2 regions of the Micromonospora sp. 4G55 genome follow, and region 2 is predicted to be linked to the other one. Evidence: riboswitches for the same ligand, from Rfam matches in the RefSeq annotation. Region 2 holds a riboswitch; the other holds the start of a gene.
What was found. A riboswitch is a leader RNA that binds a small molecule or an ion and turns the genes downstream of it on or off. The one in region 2 is predicted to bind cobalamin.
Positions count from the first base shown of each region.

Region 1: it holds a riboswitch for cobalamin, as region 2 does, so the genes downstream of both, JNW89_RS10475 (ribonucleoside-diphosphate reductase subunit alpha) here and JNW89_RS13570 (CbtB-domain containing protein) in region 2, are expected to answer to the same signal.

Region 1 is NZ_JAEVHN010000086.1:9,634-15,386, forward strand. It holds gene bluB (5,6-dimethylbenzimidazole synthase) at 1-166, shown strand, start outside; gene JNW89_RS10465 (DNA glycosylase AlkZ-like family protein) at 222-1,289, opposite strand; gene JNW89_RS10470 (ribonucleotide-diphosphate reductase subunit beta) at 1,309-2,304, opposite strand; partial or broken gene JNW89_RS10475 (ribonucleoside-diphosphate reductase subunit alpha) at 2,307-4,647, opposite strand; cobalamin riboswitch at 4,820-4,966, opposite strand; gene JNW89_RS10480 (SigE family RNA polymerase sigma factor) at 5,175-5,690, shown strand.
Region 2 is NZ_JAEVHN010000128.1:1,033-12,177, reverse strand. It holds gene merB (organomercurial lyase) at 1-23, shown strand, start outside; gene JNW89_RS13580 (histidine phosphatase family protein) at 275-853, opposite strand; partial or broken gene JNW89_RS13575 (CbtA family protein) at 931-1,635, opposite strand; gene JNW89_RS13570 (CbtB-domain containing protein) at 1,626-1,829, opposite strand; cobalamin riboswitch at 1,867-2,009, opposite strand; gene JNW89_RS13565 (hypothetical protein) at 2,263-2,661, shown strand; gene JNW89_RS13560 (carboxyl transferase domain-containing protein) at 3,641-9,097, shown strand; gene JNW89_RS13555 (DUF1152 domain-containing protein) at 9,970-10,734, opposite strand; gene JNW89_RS13550 (hypothetical protein) at 10,728-10,988, opposite strand.

The DNA.
Region 1 (5,753 bases), on a different contig from region 2:
GGCCGACCTGCTGGGCATTCCCGCCGGCATCCGGCCGGTGGCCTGGCTCTGCGTCGGACCGGTGACGCACCTCGAGGAGGTGCCCGACCTGGCCCGGCACGGCTGGCGGCAGAAGCGCCCGTTGGCCGACGCCCTGCACACCGACCGGTGGACGGGCGGCCACTGAGCCGGGGCCAGCCGCGAGGCTGTCCCGTCGGCTCTCCGCAGCCTGGGCCGGCGGGCTACGGGGCGTGGGTGACCGTGGGCAGGCTGAGCCAGGAGGCCAGGGCCGCCAACTCGGCGTCCACCGCCGCGGTGACGGCCGGGTCGAACGGGACGTCCTGGTGGATGGCGTGCACCCGCAGGGCCCCGGCCCGGTGGTCGGCCGTGGCGTCCACCTTGCCGACGAGTCGGTCGTGGCGCAGCACGGGCAGCGCGAAGTAGCCCCAGCGGCGCTTCGCCTTCGGCAGGTACATCTCCAGGGCGTACTCGAAGTCGAAGAGCTCCCGGGTTCGCTTCCGGTCGTGGATCAGCCGGTCGAACGGCGACAGCAGCGCGGTGCGGCCGGCGAACGGCTGGCCGAGGGCTGCCGGGTCCACCCGCCACTCCCCGGCAGTGCCCTCGACCTGCGCCGGTTCGCCGGCCTCCCCGACGACCGACGCCCGGGCGATGCCCAGCGAACGCAACCGCCGCTCAGCACGCGTCCGCCGGGCCTCGTCCGCCGGGATCGCCGTCGTGCCGGCCGGGTACACCCGCTCGGCCAGGTCCCACCGGCGTTGCCGGCCGACCCGGTCGAAGACGGCGATCTCGCCCCGGGCGGCGAGGATCTCCAGCAACTGGGTGACGTTGCGGTTGTTCGTCCAACCGGTGGACGGCCACGGCACCACGCTGCGGTCCGGCACGTCCCGGGACAGCAGCGGGCCGGAGTCGCGCAGCAGGTCGAGCACGAACCGGTGGAACGTGGCGTTCGCCGCCAGCCAGGCGTGCTTGCGCGAGCCCTCCGGCGGCCACGCCGCCATCTCGGCGAGGTGCAGCCCGAGGTCCGCCGTCGGCCACACCATGGCCTGGTGCTCGAACAGGGTGCGGTCCCGCTCCACCGCCTGTCGCAGGTCCTCCGGCCGGTACCCGGCACCCAGCCGCGTCCACGCGACGAGGTCGGCGCTGGGCGCCACGGCGGCCGTCGGATCCAGTTGCAGGAACATCAACCTGTTGACCACGGTCAGCAGGTCCGGCGGGCGGTGCGCGTCCAGCAGTTGGGCGCGCACCGCGATCCGCCGGGCGTCGACCCGATCGAGCTGATGGACAGGCATGGGCCGAGGCTATGCGCCCTCAGAAGTCGTCGTCCAGGCTGACCTCACCGCCGACCGCCACCTGGTACGCGGACACCCGCCGCTCGAAGAAGTTGGTCAGCTCCTGCACGTCCTGCAACTCCATGAACGGGAACGGGTTCGTCGACCCGTACGCGGGTGGCAGACCGAGCCGGGCGAGCCGCGCGTCGGCCACGTACTCCAGGTAGCGGCGCATGTCGGCGGTGTTCATGCCCGGCAGACCGTCGCCGCAGAGGTCCCGGGCGAAGGCCAGCTCGGCCGTCACCGCCTCGTCCAGCATGGTCCGCACCTCATCCGCCATCGCCTCGTCGAACAGCGACGGCTCCTCGGCGCGGACGGTGTCGACCACCGAGAAGGCGAACTCCATGTGCATCGACTCGTCGCGGAACACCCAGTTGGTGCCGGTGGCCAGCCCCGAGAGCAGCCCACGCGAGCGCAACCAGTAGACGTAGGCGAAGGCGCCGTAGAAGAACAGTCCCTCCACGCACGCCGCGAAGCAGATCAGGTTGAGCAGGAACGCCCGCCGCTCCGCCCGGCTCTCCAGCCGGTGCAGGCCGCCGATCGAGTCGATCCAGCGGAAGCAGAACTCCGCCTTGTCGCGGATCGACGGGATGTGCTCGACCGCCGCGAACGCCTTCGCCCGCTCGTCGTGGTCGGGCAGGTAGGTGTCGAGCAGGGTCAGGTAGAACTGGACGTGCACCGCCTCCTCGTAGAGCTGGCGGGAGAGGTAGAGGCGAGCCTCGGGCGCGTTGACGTGCTGGTACAGGTTGAGCACCAGGTTGTTCGCCACGATCGAGTCGCCGGTGGCGAAGAACGCCACCAGGCGGTGGACCAGGTGCCGCTCGCCGGCGGAGAGCGTGGCCAGATCGGGTACGTCGGAGGCGAGGTCCACCTCCTCCACCGTCCAGGTGTTGCGGATGGCGGCCCGGAACCGCTCGTAGAAGTCCGGGTAGCGCATCGGTCGCAGGGTCAGGTCCATGCCGGGGTCGAGCAGCATCGTCACTGGCAGGCCTCGCAGATCTCGGGGTTCTCCAGCGAGCAGGCGACCGCGTCGCTCTCGCCGACGGACAGGGTGAGCAGGGCCGGCGCCGCCGGTCGCGGCGCGGGCACGGGTGTGGCGGCCGGTGCGGCGGCGACGGTGGTCTGCGCGATCCGGGTCGCCGGGCGGGACCGCAGGTAGTAGGTGGTCTTCAGGCCGGCCCGCCAGGCGTACGCGTACATGGAGGAGAGCCGGCCGATGGTCGGGCTGGCCTGGAACAGGTTGAGCGACTGCGACTGGTCCACGTACGGCGCGCGGGCGGCGGCCAGGTCGATCAGCGCCTTCTGCGGCAGCTCCCAGGCGGTGCGGTGCAGCGCCTTCAGCTCCGCCGGCAGGTCCAGCTCCTGCACCGAGCCGTCCGCCCGCTTGATCGCGTCCCGGGTCTGCGGGGTCCACTGGCCCAACCGCTTCAGGTCGGCGACCAGATGCCGGTTGACCTGGAGGAACTCCCCGGAAAGGGTCTCCCGCTTGAAGACGTTGGAGACCAGCGGCTCGACGCACTCGGCGCAGCCGGCGATCGAGGCGATGGTGGCCGTCGGCGCGATCGCCACCAGCAGCGAGTTGCGCAGCCCGTGCCGGGCCACCTTCTCCCGCAGCGCCGCCCACGCCTCCGGTCGGCTCGGTCGCGTCCGGCCAGTGGTCCGGGTGCAGCACCCCGCCGGCCGCCCGGGTCAGCGGGTACGCCGGGTGCGCGCCGCGCTCCGCCGCCAGGTCGGCGGAGGCGTCGTACGCGGCCAGGGCGATCTCCTCGGCGATCCGGGTGGACAGGGTCAGCGCCCCCGGCGAGTCGAACGGCAGCCGCAGCGCGGCGAAGACGTCGGCCAGCCCCATCACGCCCAGCCCCAGCGGCCGCCACCGCCGGTGCGCGGTGGCCGCCTGCTCGGTGGGGAACCAGTTCCGGTCGATCGCCCGGTCCAGCGCCCCCACCGCCAGCCGGACCGTCGCGGCGAGCCCGGCGAAGTCCATGCCACCGTCGACCAGGTGGGCGGCCAGGTTGACCGAGCCGAGCGTGCAGACCGCCGTCTCGTCGTCGCTGGTCACCTCCAGGATCTCGGTGCAGAGGTTGGAGTGGTGCACCACGCCGCCGCCCGCGCCCACCTGGTTGCAGGTGCGGTTCGCCGCGTCCTTGAACGTCATCCAGCCGTTGCCGGTCTGCGCCAGGGTGCGCATCATCCGGCCGTACAGGGTGCGGGCCGGCAGCGTCCGTACCGCCTTGCCGGCGGCCTCCGCCGCCCGGTACGCGGCGTCGAACTCCGCGCCCCACAGGTCGACCAGCTCCGGCACCTCCTTCGGGTCGAACAGCGACCAGTCGGCGTCCGCCTCGACGCGGCGCATGAACTCGTCCGGCACCCAGTTGGCCAGGTTCAGGTTGTGCGTACGCCGGGCCTCGTCGCCGGTGTTGTCCTTCAGCTCCAGGAACTCCTCGATGTCGGCGTGCCAGGTGTCCAGGTAGACGCAGGCCGCGCCCTTGCGCCGGCCGCCCTGGTTGACCGCCGCCACGCTGGCGTCGAGGGTGCGCAGCCAGGGCACGATGCCGTTGGAGCGGCCGTTGGTGCCCCGGATCAGCGACCCCCGCGAGCGCACCCGGGACCACGAGATGCCGATCCCACCGGCGAACTTGGACAGCTTGGCCACCTGCGTGTAGCGCTCGTAGATCGAGTCCAGCTCGTCGCGGGGCGAGTCGACCAGGAAGCAGGAGGAGAGCTGCTGGTGCCGGGCGCCGGCGTTGAACAGCGTCGGCGAGCTGGGCAGGTAGGCCAGCCGGGACATCAGCCGGTACAGCTCGCCGGCCTGCTCCACCGTGTCGGACAGGCCGGTGGCCACCCGCAGCCAGAAGTGCTGCGGCCGTTCCAGCACCGCCCGGGTGCGCGGGTGGCGCAGCAGGTAGCGGTCGTGCAGGGTGCGCAGTCCGAAGTACTCGAAGGCGTCGTCGCCGGCGTGGTCGACCAGCGCGTCGAGGGCGGCGGCGTGCGTCGCGACGAAGCCGGCGAAGCCCGGGTCCAGCAACCCTTCGGCGTACGCGGCGGCGACGCTGTCGCTGAAGCTGTCGATGCCCTGGTCGGTGGTCTCGTCGGCGATCCGCCCGGCGAGCAGGCGGGCGGCCAGCCGGGCGTACCCGGGCTCCTCGGCGGTGAGCCCGGCCGCCGCCGCGATGGCCAGTCCGGTCAGCTCGTCGGTGTCCGCGCCGGCGGTGCGCCCCGAGGAGACCAGGGCGAGGATCCGCTCCGGGTCGGTGTCGGGCAGGTCGTGGTGGTGCTGGTGCAGCTGGTCCCGCAGTGCCCCGACCGGGGGTGGGGCGATGGTGGATGACGCCGTCACGTGCTCTCCTGGGTGGTCGGTGTGGACCGCGGGAGGGCACGACGGCACGCCGGATCGCCGCCGGTCGGTGTGCCGGCGGTGCTCCGTACGGCTCGACGGCCCTCCCACGAGGCCCCGAGGTGGTCCGCGCGCCCGGTGGGCACGCCCTGCTGGCAGGTCTTCGGACTCGCGGGCAGACGCGTCCGGCGCGTTCGCCTACTGGCCGTCGCTTCCCGGGCCCCGTCGGGCCCAGTGCTCGTGACGGCGGTCGTTCCCGCTCACCGCTGCGGGGCAGTCCCGGATTCGCACCGGGTTCCCTGTTCGGCGCGACGCCTGGCGGACGTCGACGCCTGGCGGACCCTGGGGGGTCGCACCAGCAGTGAAAGTGATCCTAGATGTAGTGGGTCGCAAAAAGCCAACACACCATATGCTGTGGGCGTGTCGCGCCGCCGAGAAAATCTGCGCCGCGTACAACCTGGACGGTGGCCGACCCCGTCAGCGGGGTGAACGTTCACGGACGGGGTGGGTGGATGCGGGCGGACCTGGAACAGGAGTACGTCGAGTACGTCACGTCGCGGCTGCCGGCGCTGCGCCGGATCGCCTGCCACCTGACCGGTGACGCGCACCGTGGCGACGATCTGGTCCAGACCGCCGTCACCCGGCTCTACGTCGGCTGGCGGCGGGCCCGCGAGGCGGACAACGTCGACGCGTACGTGCGTACCGTGCTGGTCCGGGTCTTCCTCGACGAGAAGCGCCGGCTCTGGTCCCGGGTCCGCCTGGTCGACACGCCACCCGAGCCGGCGGCCGCCCCGACCGGCGACGCGCTGGAGGACCGGGAACTGCTGCACGCCGCGCTCGCCCAGGTGCCACCCCGGCAGCGGGCCGTGCTGGTGCTGCGCTTCCTGCACGACCGGCCCGTGGACGAGGTGGCCGCCATCCTCGGCTGCACCGCCGGCACGGTCAAGAGTCAGACCTCGCACGGCCTGGCCAGCCTGCGCCGGCTGCTCGGCACGGACGCCTACGCGATCACCGGAGAGGGGATGTGATGGAGGAGAAGCTGCTGGCGCCGCTGCGGGACGTACCGCTCCCGCCGTCCGCCGTGGACCTGC
Region 2 (11,145 bases):
CCAGGACCAGGCCGTCACGCTAGGCCGCGACATCTTGGAGCCGCTGCTCGCCTCGGGAGGGCGGGGTTTCAGAATCGGACACCAAGGCGCAGGCCCGCCCAATGCTGAGATCGGATGGGATCAGGGCCGCGGGGGCCGGCGCCTGTGGGGGCATGCCATTTCACGCCAGGCCTTGGTGCCGGACAGTTCATCATTGCTGCAAGCGTGGGTGGTCCATCTCATTCCAGAACGCAAGCATGCGGTAGCGCCGTCGGGGATTGACAGATTCAGCCGGTCAAGTTGGGCCGTCTAGGCGGACGTGGAGGCGTCGACCGTCCGAGCTCAGGTGAAGGTGCGCTGCTGGGGCGACGTCAAAGCGCCACAGGCTGGATGGCGGTGCTTGTAGGGCGTGCACCATGGCGGCGCGCACGATGATGGGGTGGGTGACGGCCAGGACCCGCAGACCACTATCGATGTACGTGTCGAGCCAGCCGCCGATCCGGGTAATGAGCGTGGCTATCGTCTCGCCGCCGTGGGGTGCGGCGCGGGGGTCGGTCAGCCATGACCGCAGGCCGTCAGGGTCGTCGGCAGCGATCTCGGCAAGGGTACGGCCGGTCCACTGCCCGTAGTCGCCGTCGGCGAGGTCCGCCACGATCGTGGGGGTGCATCCGCTCACCATTTGCGCGGTCTCGACGGCTGCCTCCGCGGGGCTGCTGAGGCACGCGTCCGCCCTGTTGATGGCGGGGTTGCGGGCCAGGGCGAGGGCGGCGCGGCGGCCGCCCTCGTCCAGGCCGGTTTCTCCAGCGGCGAAGGTCGCGTGTCGTAGCGCGGGCGTGTGGGCGTGGGCGACGAGGCGCACGCTGGTTGTTGCCATGGCCCGAGGGCTAGTTCCTTGTCGGTCTGCCCGCCGACAGCGCTGCCTGCGGCGTTGCGACGTGGCAGCAGCGCCGCGAAGGCCAGTCCGGTGCCCGTCCACAGCACCAGTTGCGTGCCGAGCGAGGCGGCGCGGAAGTCCCACAGCAGCCTCGCGGGGAAGTCGCCGGGTACTTCGTTCACCGAGGGCAACGCCGCATAGGCGATTACGGTGACGGATAGGAACGCTGAGGCCGCGGCGGCGCTGCGCAGCGCCGCCGATGCGCGGACGGACTGGTACGCGAGCGCGCCAGCCCACACTGCGACCAGACCGAGGACAACCATGGCCAGGTAGCTGCCGGTCCGTTGGTTGATCGTGTCGGGATTGCCGACCGCGGGCGGGTTGGCCGGGTACTTGATGAACGGGAGGAGGACCACGCCGAGCAGCGCGGCGGCTGCCAATGCGATGGCGGCGTGGGCATCCTCGCGGATGCGCAGCCGCCGGCGCAGCAGCGCGTACGCCGTGGCGAGCAGCCCGCCCATCGCGGTGCCGAACAGGCCGGTGGCGAGGAACAACCCGCCGCGCTGGCCGTCGCGGCTGACCAAGTCATCAGCGTGATGATCGACGCCTGTCGGAGCGGTATGACTGGCCTGCTCTTCGATGGCGATGGCGGCCTCGACGGAGGGTTCCCCGACGAGATAGGCGAAGCCGCCCGCAAGCAGGCCAGCGATCAGGCCCGCCATCACACCCCGCAGGAGCAGCGCAGCGAAAGTAGGTGTGGTGTTGCCGGTGGTCAGTGGCACGGCACACCGAGCAGGTGGCGGCCGTCGTGCATCAGCTCGTGCAGGTACATGCCGCTGCGCGACACCGCGCCCTGGTCGAACGCGACGAGATAGGCCAGCAGGAGAAGCACGGCGACGACGGCCAGCGCCGTCCACCACAGCCGGGCGCCCACTGGCAACTGGAGAACGGGGCGAGCAGGGGTAGAGCTGGACATGCGACTAGAACCTCCTACGGGGATGACGCGTCCCCTTCGACAGGACTGCGACGACGGAGCGTCCTGGCTCGCGGCTCCCGCCGTGACGGGGGAGCCGCTTACAGTGGCGCGACCGCACCGGGCTTTCACCGGTTTCCCTCACACCGCCGCAGATGGCGATCTGACGCTAACGGTGGGGCACCGATCGGTCAACAGTCGACCGATGTGAGCAAGGTCGGCAAGTGAGTGGACGGTCGAGGACGGCGTGGCCCCTCCGGGACCTCGCAGGCTGCGTCGTGCGCCTCAGGTCATGCCGGCCCGCGGCCGACGAGCGCCCCGCAGTCTCTCCTTGACGGCTCGGATTTGCTGCCGCTGGCCCGCGGCGTTCCGGACCGGCGGCGGGGTGACGCAGTCTGCCCTGGTGATGTGGGCAGGGCCAGCCGGTGCGACGCGGGTGAATTCCCGCGCCGCGGCGGTGGCGGTCATGGTCGCGGTGTTTCTCGTGCTGCACGCTCTGCAGTGCGCCACCGGTCTGGACGCGCCCCGCCCAGCAGTGGCCCCCGTCGCGCATGCGCTGGCCGATACCGGCGCTGCCGGTGCCCCCGTGGCGCTCGTCGATGGCACGGACACGCCTGCTCCCGTCCTGACGCACGGGCATCACGAACCGGCGGATGACGGGGGTATCGCGGTGACCGCGTGCCTGATTCTGCTGGTAGCCGCTGGTGCCGTGCTGCTGGACGTCCTGCGCCGGTGGGTTTTGCGCGTCGCCGCCGGCCGGAAGTTGACGCCGCGGGTTCAGGGACGGCTCTCGGGCGGCTTTAGCTTGGCGCAGTTGTGCGTGCTGCGGACGTGATCAGGCGCTGAGGTTTCGGACCGGCGGCGTCGCCGGCTGGTACCGCCCGGTTCGAGGGCGGTTCGGGCCGGGTGGGGCCGCTCGCCTCGTTGATTTCCCGTCCGCGCCGTCCTGTTGGTACGGTGACGTACGCGGCGAGGGCACCACCAGGGTCGTGGCGCGGTTCGGTCCGCGGGACTGGCGCAGGCAGGGCAGCGACTACGTGATCCGCCATACGCTGCGCAACGTCGAGGGAGACATGTACGCCCGCGTACGTGGCACGACTCGCTGCGCCTGAGCGCCACCGACATCGCTGGCAACACGGTGACGCAGACGATCCAGCGGGCCTACCGCATCGCCTGACCCACGGCCGAGTCCGGGGCGGCTCCATGCCGGTGCCGCCCCGGACTGCGGCGTCCGCCGACCAGCCGAACGTTGGGCCCTGCGGCGGGCGGCGCTCGAAGATGCCGAACAGTCGATGGCTGTACGACGTCCCTTTACAGGCATGCCCTTCGATCGACATGATCGTTAGAGACGGTAGCCGCGCGCTGCAGAGCATGCTCAACGCCTGCAGCTCCTGACCACGCAGATCCGGCCCGGCGGCGCTATGGGGGATGCGACCGCCGGCCGGGCCCTGGGCCGTCACTGGGGTGGAAACGAGGCGGCATCCCCGTCTTGCTTGCGCCAACTGCCGCCGGCGTCAGAAGGCGCTGGATCATGGCGAGGGCTTCGGACTCGGTGTCGAAATCCCACCGCAGCACCCGACCCGTCTCGGCATCGCCAGCGCGGGCGATGACTTTCCACCGGGCCTCGCTGTAGTCGAGGGCCCGAACCGGCGGTGCGAGGACCAAAAACTTTTGGTGGTTTCCTACAAATGACGGGTGGGTGGTTCGGTGATAGCGCCATGGCGCTCCCGGTCGGCAGGCGGAAGGGTAACCACTACCGGGAGCCGTCGTCTCGCGGCGCGCACGCCATGGGTCTACCAAAAGGGGTCAATCGGGTGTTCAACCGTGTCGCCATCGTCAACCGTGGTGAGGCTGCCATGCGGCTCATCCACGCGGTCCGAGAGTTGGCTGCGGAGACCGGCGTCCCGATCGAGACCGTCGCCCTCTACACCGACGTCGACCGCACCGCGACCTTCGTACGTGCGGCGGACATCGCCTACGACCTCGGTCCGGCATCCGCCCGCCCGTACCTCAATCTGGCGACGCTGGAGCGGGCCCTGATCGAGGCCGGGGCCGACGCCGCGTGGGTCGGCTGGGGTTTCGTCGCCGAGGATCCGGCGTTCGCGGAGCTGTGCGAGAAGATCGGGGTCACCTTCGTCGGGCCGAGCGCGGAGGCCATGCGCCAGCTCGGCGACAAGATCGGCGCGAAGCTGATCGCCGAGGAGGTCGGCGTGCCGGTCGCGCCGTGGAGCCGCGGCGCCGTCGAGACGCTGGACGCCGCCCGGGCCGCGGCGGCCCAGATCGGCTACCCGCTGATGCTGAAGGCGACCGCGGGCGGTGGCGGGCGCGGCATCCGCGTGATCAGAAACGAGGACGAGCTCGCCGACGCGTACGAGCGCACCAGCCAGGAGGCGGCGCGGGCGTTCGGCAGCGGCGTCGTGTTCCTGGAGCGCCTGGTCACCGGGGCCCGGCACGTGGAGGTCCAGGTGATCGCCGACGGGCAGGGCACCGCGTGGGCGCTCGGTGTCCGCGACTGCTCGGTGCAGCGACGCAACCAGAAGGTCATCGAGGAGTCGGCGTCGCCGGTGCTCAGCCCGGCGCAGGCAGCCGAGCTCAAGGCGTCGGCCGAACGGCTGGCCGTGGCGGTCGGTTACCGGGGCGCGGCGACCGTCGAGTTCCTGTACCACCCCGGCGAACGGGTGTTCGCGTTCCTCGAGGTCAACACCCGCCTGCAGGTCGAGCACCCGATCACCGAGTTGACCACCGGGTTCGATCTCGTCAAGGCGCAGCTGCACGTCGCCTCCGGTGGGCGACTCGACGGCGAGCCGCCCGCGGAGCGCGGGCACGCCATCGAGGCCCGGCTGAACGCCGAGGACCCCGACCGTGACTTCGCGCCGTCGCCGGGTCGGATCGCGCGGCTGGACCTGCCCACCGGCCCGGGCATCCGGGTGGACACCGGCGTCAGCGAGGGTGACACCATTCCGGCCAACTTCGACTCGATGATCGCCAAGATCATCGCGTACGGCCGTGACCGACACGAGGCGCTCGGCAAGCTGCGCCGGGCGATGGCGAACACCACGGTGATCATCGATGGTGGGGCGACGAACAAGAGCTTCGTCCTCGACCTGCTCGACCAGCCCGAGGTGATCGACGCCAGCGCGGACACCGGCTGGATCGACCGCGTCCGAGGTGAGGGCAGGCTCGTCGCGCACCGGCATTCCGCGGTCGCGCTGGCCGCCGCCGCCATCGAGGCGTACGAGGAGGAGGAGCGCGTCGAGCGGCAGCGGCTGCTGTCGACGGCGTCCGGCGGGCGCCCGCAGGTGCAGCACCGCAGCGGCCGGCCGCTCGACCTCAAACTGCGCGGCGTCACCTACCGCATGCGCGTGGCGCGGGTCGGCGCGCACCGGTTCCGCGTCGGCATCGAGGCGGGTTCCGCCGTACGCACCGCCGACGTCGAACTTGACCGCTTTGACCAGCACACCGGCCACATCGTCGTCAACGGCTCCCGGTACCGCCTGCTCACCGGCACCCACGGGCCCACCCACCTGGTCGAGGTGGACGGCGTGACGCACCGGGTCAGCCGCGACGAGGGCGGCGTCGTCCGTTCCCCCATGCCCGCGCTGGTCGTCGCCACGCCACTGGAGGCCGGCGACGAGGTCGAGGCGGGCGCGCCGGTGCTGGTGCTCGAAGCTATGAAGATGGAGACGGTGCTGCGGGCGCCGTTCCGGGCGCGGCTGAAGGAGTGCGCCGTCTCTGTGGGCAGCCAGGTGGAGGCCGGTGCGCCGCTGCTGCGGCTGGAGCCACTCACCGACGGGGCTGCCGAGACCGCGAGCGGCCCGGCCGCCGTTCCCGTCGAGCTGGACCTGCCCGCCGCGTCCGAGGAGGTTCCGGCGTACCGGCGCAGCAGGCGCGGCCAGGAGGACCTGCGCGGCCTACTGCTCGGCTTCGACGTCGACCCGCACGACGACCGTCGAGTGCTCGACGATTACCTCACCGCGCGGCGGGCGGCCACCGAGGAGGGTCACCGGCCCCTGGCCGAGGAGCTCGACCTGGTCACCGTGTTCGCCGACCTCACCGAGCTGAGCCGCAACCGGCCGACGGGCGAGGACGGCGACGGCCACGTCTACAGCGCCCGCGAGTACTTCCACACGTACCTGCAGAGCCTCGACATCGAACGGGCCGGCCTGCCCGGTTCGTTCCAGGCCCGGCTCGCCAAGGCGCTCGGGCACTACGGGGTCACCGACCTGGAGCGCTCTCCCGAGCTCGAAGCCGCCGTGTTCCGGATCTTCCTCGCCCAGCAACGGGCGTCCGCCGACGCCACGGTCGTCGCGGCGCTGCTGCGCGCGTGGCTGCGGGAGCCGCCGCCGGACGAGACGCTTCGCGAGCCCGCCGGCCTCGCGCTGGAGCGGCTGGTGGCCGCGACGCAGGTCCGCTTCCCGGTGGTCGCCGACCTCGCCCGCGGCGTGGTGTTCGCCTGGTTCGCCCAGCCGCTGCTGCGCCGCAACCGCGCCCGCGTTTACGCCCAGGTCCGGGGCCACCTTCGTCACCTGGACGCGCACCCGGACGCGCCGGACCGCGCCGAGCGCATCGCGGAGATGGTACGCAGCACCGAGCCGCTGGTCCGGCTGCTCGGCCAGCGGCTCGTGCGCGACCACCTCGACAACACGGTCATGCTGGAGGTGCTGACCCGGCGGTACTACGGCAACAAGGCGCTCATCAGCGTGCGTGCCCGCGAGGTCGCCGGCTGCCGGTTCGTGGTCGCCGAGCGCGCGGACTCCAGCGTGGTCTCCACCGCGGTGAGCTTCGACGCGTTGGGCAGCGCGCTGCGCGGGCTCGCCGAGCTGGCCAGCGACGAGAACGCCGTCGACGCCGACCTCTACCTCGGCTGGGAGGATCAGCCGGAGGACTTCGACGCGATGGCTGCCGCGCTGCTCGAGGTCATCACCGCGCACCCGCTGCCGCGGGTCCGCCGGCTCACCACCACCGTCGCGGGTCGTGGCGGCGCGGTGATGCACCACCACTTCACCTTCCGCCCGTCGGGTACACAGATCACCGAGGACCGGCTGATCCGCGGCCTGCACCCGTACATCGCGCAGCGGATGCAGCTGGAGCGGTTGCACAAGTTCGACCTGACCCGGCTGCCGTCCTCGGACGAGGAGGTCTACCTCTTCCAGTGCGTGGCGCGGGAGAACCCGTCCGACGAGCGCCTCGTCGCGTTCGCCCAGGTGCGCGACCTGACCGAGCTGCGCGACCAGGACGGTCGGCTGGTCGCCCTGCCGACCACCGAGGACGCCATCGCCGCCTGCCTCGACTCGATCCGCCGCGCCCAGTCGCGGCGACCGTCAAAGACGCGCTTCACCACCAACCGGATCGTGGTCTACGTCTGGCCGCCGAGCGAGCTCACCCGCGAGGAGATGGATAAGATCGCCGGGCGCGTGCGCCCGACGACCGGGGGCGCCGGGCTGGAGGAGATCCTGTTCATCGCGCGGCAGCGCGACCGCCGGACCGGCGAGCTGACCAAGATCGCGGTCCGGATCTCCTTCGACGTCACCGGCAACGCCGAGCTGACCATCGGCGAGCCGCCCGTCGAGCCGGTCGAGCCCATCGACGACTACCGGCTGAAGGTGCTGCGCGCGAGCAGCCGCAACACGGTGTACCCGTACGAGCTGACCGGCCTGCTCGGGGACTTCGTCGAGCACGACCTCGACGACCACCACGCGCTGGTGCCCGTGGACCGGCCGAGGGGACGCAACAGCGCCGCCATCGTCGCCGGAGTGGTCACCACGCCGACCGCGCGGCATCCGCAGGGTGTCGCCCGGGTCGTGCTGCTCGGCGACCCGACGAAGTCGCTGGGCGCCCTGTCGGAGCCGGAGTGCCGGCGCGTGATCGCCGCGCTCGACCTGGCGGAGCGGATGCGGGTGCCGCTGGAGTGGTGGGCGCTGTCCGCCGGGGCCCGGATCTCCATGACCTCGGGCACCGAGAACATGGACTGGGTGGCCGCGGCGCTCAAGCGGATCGTCGAGTTCACCCAGGCCGGCGGTGAGATCAACATCGTCGTCGCGGGCATCAACGTCGGCGCGCAGCCGTACTGGAACGCCGAGGCGACAATGCTCATGCACACCAAGGGCGTCCTCGTGATGACGCCGGACTCGGCGATGGTGCTCACCGGCAAGCAGTCGCTCGACTTCTCCGGTGGGGTGTCCGCCGAGGACAACTTCGGCATCGGCGGCTACGACCGGGTGATGGGACCGAACGGGCAGGCGCAGTACTGGGCGCCGAACCTGACCGCCGCGCGGGACGTGCTGATGTCGCACTACGACCACACGTACGTCGCGGCCGGCGAGGAGGCGCCGCGGCGGGCGAGCACCACCGACCCCGTGGACCGTGACATCTCCACCTTCCCGCACGACGTGCCGGGCAGCGCCTTCGGCACCGTCGGCGAGATCTTCTCCGCGGAGGCCAACCCGGAACGCAAGAAGCCGTTCGACATCCGGACCGTGATGCGGGCGCTCTCCGACCAGGACCACCCGGTGCTGGAGCGCTGGGCGGGCATGGCCGACGCGGAGACCGCGGTGGTGCAGGACGTACACCTCGGCGGCATCCCCGTGTGCCTGCTAGGCATCGAGTCACGAGCCGTGCCACGGCGCGGCTTTCCGCCCACCGACGGCCCGGACACCTACACGGCGGGAACGCTCTTCCCCCGGTCGTCGAAGAAGGCCGCGCGGGCGATCAACGCGGCCAGCGGCAACCGGCCGCTGGTGGTGCTGGCGAACCTGTCGGGCTTCGACGGCTCACCGGAGTCGATGCGCAAGCTGCAGTTGGAGTACGGCGCCGAGATCGGCCGGGCGATCGTGAACTTCCGAGGGCCCATCGTCTTCTGCGTGATCTCGCGGTACCACGGCGGCGCGTTCGTGGTGTTCTCGAAGGCGCTGAACCCGAACATGACCGTCCTCGCGCTGGAAGGCTCGTACGCCTCGGTCCTCGGCGGCGCCCCCGCCGCCGCAGTGGTGTTCTCCGCCGACGTCAACGCCCGCACAGCAGCCGACCCCCGGGTGCGGGACCTGGAGGCCCGCGCCGCGGCCGCGGCCGGCACCGCACGCGCCGCATTGACCGCGGAACTCGACGAGCTGCGCTCCTCGGTGCGCGCGGAGAAGCTCGGCGAAGTCGCCACGGAGTTCGACCGCGTTCACAACATCCAGCGCGCCGTCGAGGTCGGCTCGGTGGACGCCGTCATCCGCGCCGCCGAGCTGCGTCCGCGCATCATCGACGCCATCGAGTCGCGCCTGCTCTGACTCCCTGCCCGGCCGGGGACTTCCACCAGGGAGTCCCCGGCCGGAGAACGATCTCGATGCTCCGCTGTGGTGCCGATGACCGTAGTGGCGCCTCCTACCGGCAGGAGATCCTCGACGGCCTGTGGGATCGCGGTGTGATCGTTGATCACTTCGGGCGGCTGCCACGACCGCAGGCTGAAACCTCAACTCCACCCTTAACACGGAGGGTTTGAGGTCTCCCTGCGCAGGCCGTTTATCCGCGTTCAACGCCTCAGGTTTCTCCGGTCGACAAAGTCCGAGAAGGCTCCCGGGGTCTTTGCCTGCTCCGTCGCCGTCCTGCGGTACCAGGACGAAGTCAACGTTTGCCTACGCGCTACCTCGCATGCGGGGTCTCCTCGCCGACGCGGCGACCCGCATGGTGGCCAACGAACAGCTCGCCAGATTCGTCTACACCCCTGCCCATCCGGCATGCCAGCCTGCTGGGCCAGGGAGCCCGCCCGCCCGTCCTACGGGGTGGTGGAACGCATGATCGAGGAGGGGCGCGGCGGCTCGGGCCGTCCGCACCGACATCCCGCCGGCGCTGATCACCGCACGCATGGCGCAGGCCTTCGAGGCCGCCATGCGCGACTGGGCTGAGGGTCGGGCGGCGGACGTCGCACCGCACCTAACGCTCCTGCTCGACCTGGCGTTCCAGGGCGTCGAGGCGGCGCGGTAGCGAAGGCGCGTTCTGTCGGGCGGGCACGCCCGACGGGACCCGCCGGGTCATCTCAAGATGGGCGAGCCTCGACGCCGGTGATCCGCAGCCACGAGACGGGGCAGCGACGGGTGTGCGCGACGTTCCTCGGGAGACGGCCATGGTCAGGTGCACCACGGATCTGCCGCCGTCCGGGCGTTCAGTGGGGAAACGCGCGGGGGATGCGTGCGTTGAGGAGTTCGTCGCGGAACGCTTGGATGCGGGTGATGACCTGTCGCCTGCCGATGGTGTTCTCGATGCGGTCGAGGTACAGGCATCGGGCGGCGAGTTTGTCGAGGTCGACGGTGAAGTACATCGCCATCAGCGGGTTGACGAACAGGTCACCGCCGCCGGTGCGCCGGGTGAACCGGACGTCTCCGAACGCGCCGCTGGTGGCGGCGGCGATCTGTCCCTGGACGATGCTCGGCCGGTCCGGGGTGGCGGCCTGGGCGTCGGCGACAGCATCGCGGTACAGCCCCGCCTCCCGGCTCGATCCGGGGATGGACAGCGCACCGAGGTAGCCGCCGTCGCGGTCGAGCGCGGCGAGGTTCTCCAGCACCTGGACGTGGTTGACTCCGTCGTAGGCGTCGATGCCGAAGCCGAGACTGGTCACCAGCTTGACCGGCACGTCCAGCGCGGCCACGGCGGCCAGGCTGGTGATGTCCTCCACCGGGGTGCCGAGATCGCTTTCGTCGCCGCGCAGCAGGACATCGGTGCCGCCATCGACCAGCACCACCGCATCGATGTCGAGTTGTTCGAGCAGGTACCGGTACGCCGCCCGCAACGGCTGGACACCGAGCGGAGGAAAGGCGTACACGGTTGACGGCAGCTCCTGAGCCGCCAGCCACCGGGCGAGCGTCCGTTCGGGGAAGTACCAGTCCGGGCTGGTGGTGTCCGGCTGCACCGCCGCGACGTCGTCTACCAAGCCCTACGGGCCGACCTCGCCGCCCGCCAACCAGTCGCCCCTTGACAGAGGAGCAATCCACACTCCCCGACGTGGTTGTCGACGTCATCGAGCAGGCGGACTTCCTCGTCGACCAGGGGCCGGACGTCCGCCAAGCCGGCGTATGGCTGCACGTCAGCTTCAAGCCATGGAAAGTCGCCACCGTTGATGACGAGGGCTGCGATCAGTTCGTCACCGCGGTACAGCGTCCACGTCTGGTCCGTGGGGTCGGTCACGGCGCGACGTTACCGCGGTGTCCCGGGCGGTGGGGCAGTGCCCGGTGCCCGTTCCGCCACCGCCTCCTGGCCGTTCCGCCCGACGCAGTGGTCGCCGTGGCCACCGACAGCGGGGCCCACCGCGCGACGGCACTCGCGCCAAGGCACGGTCGGCTCG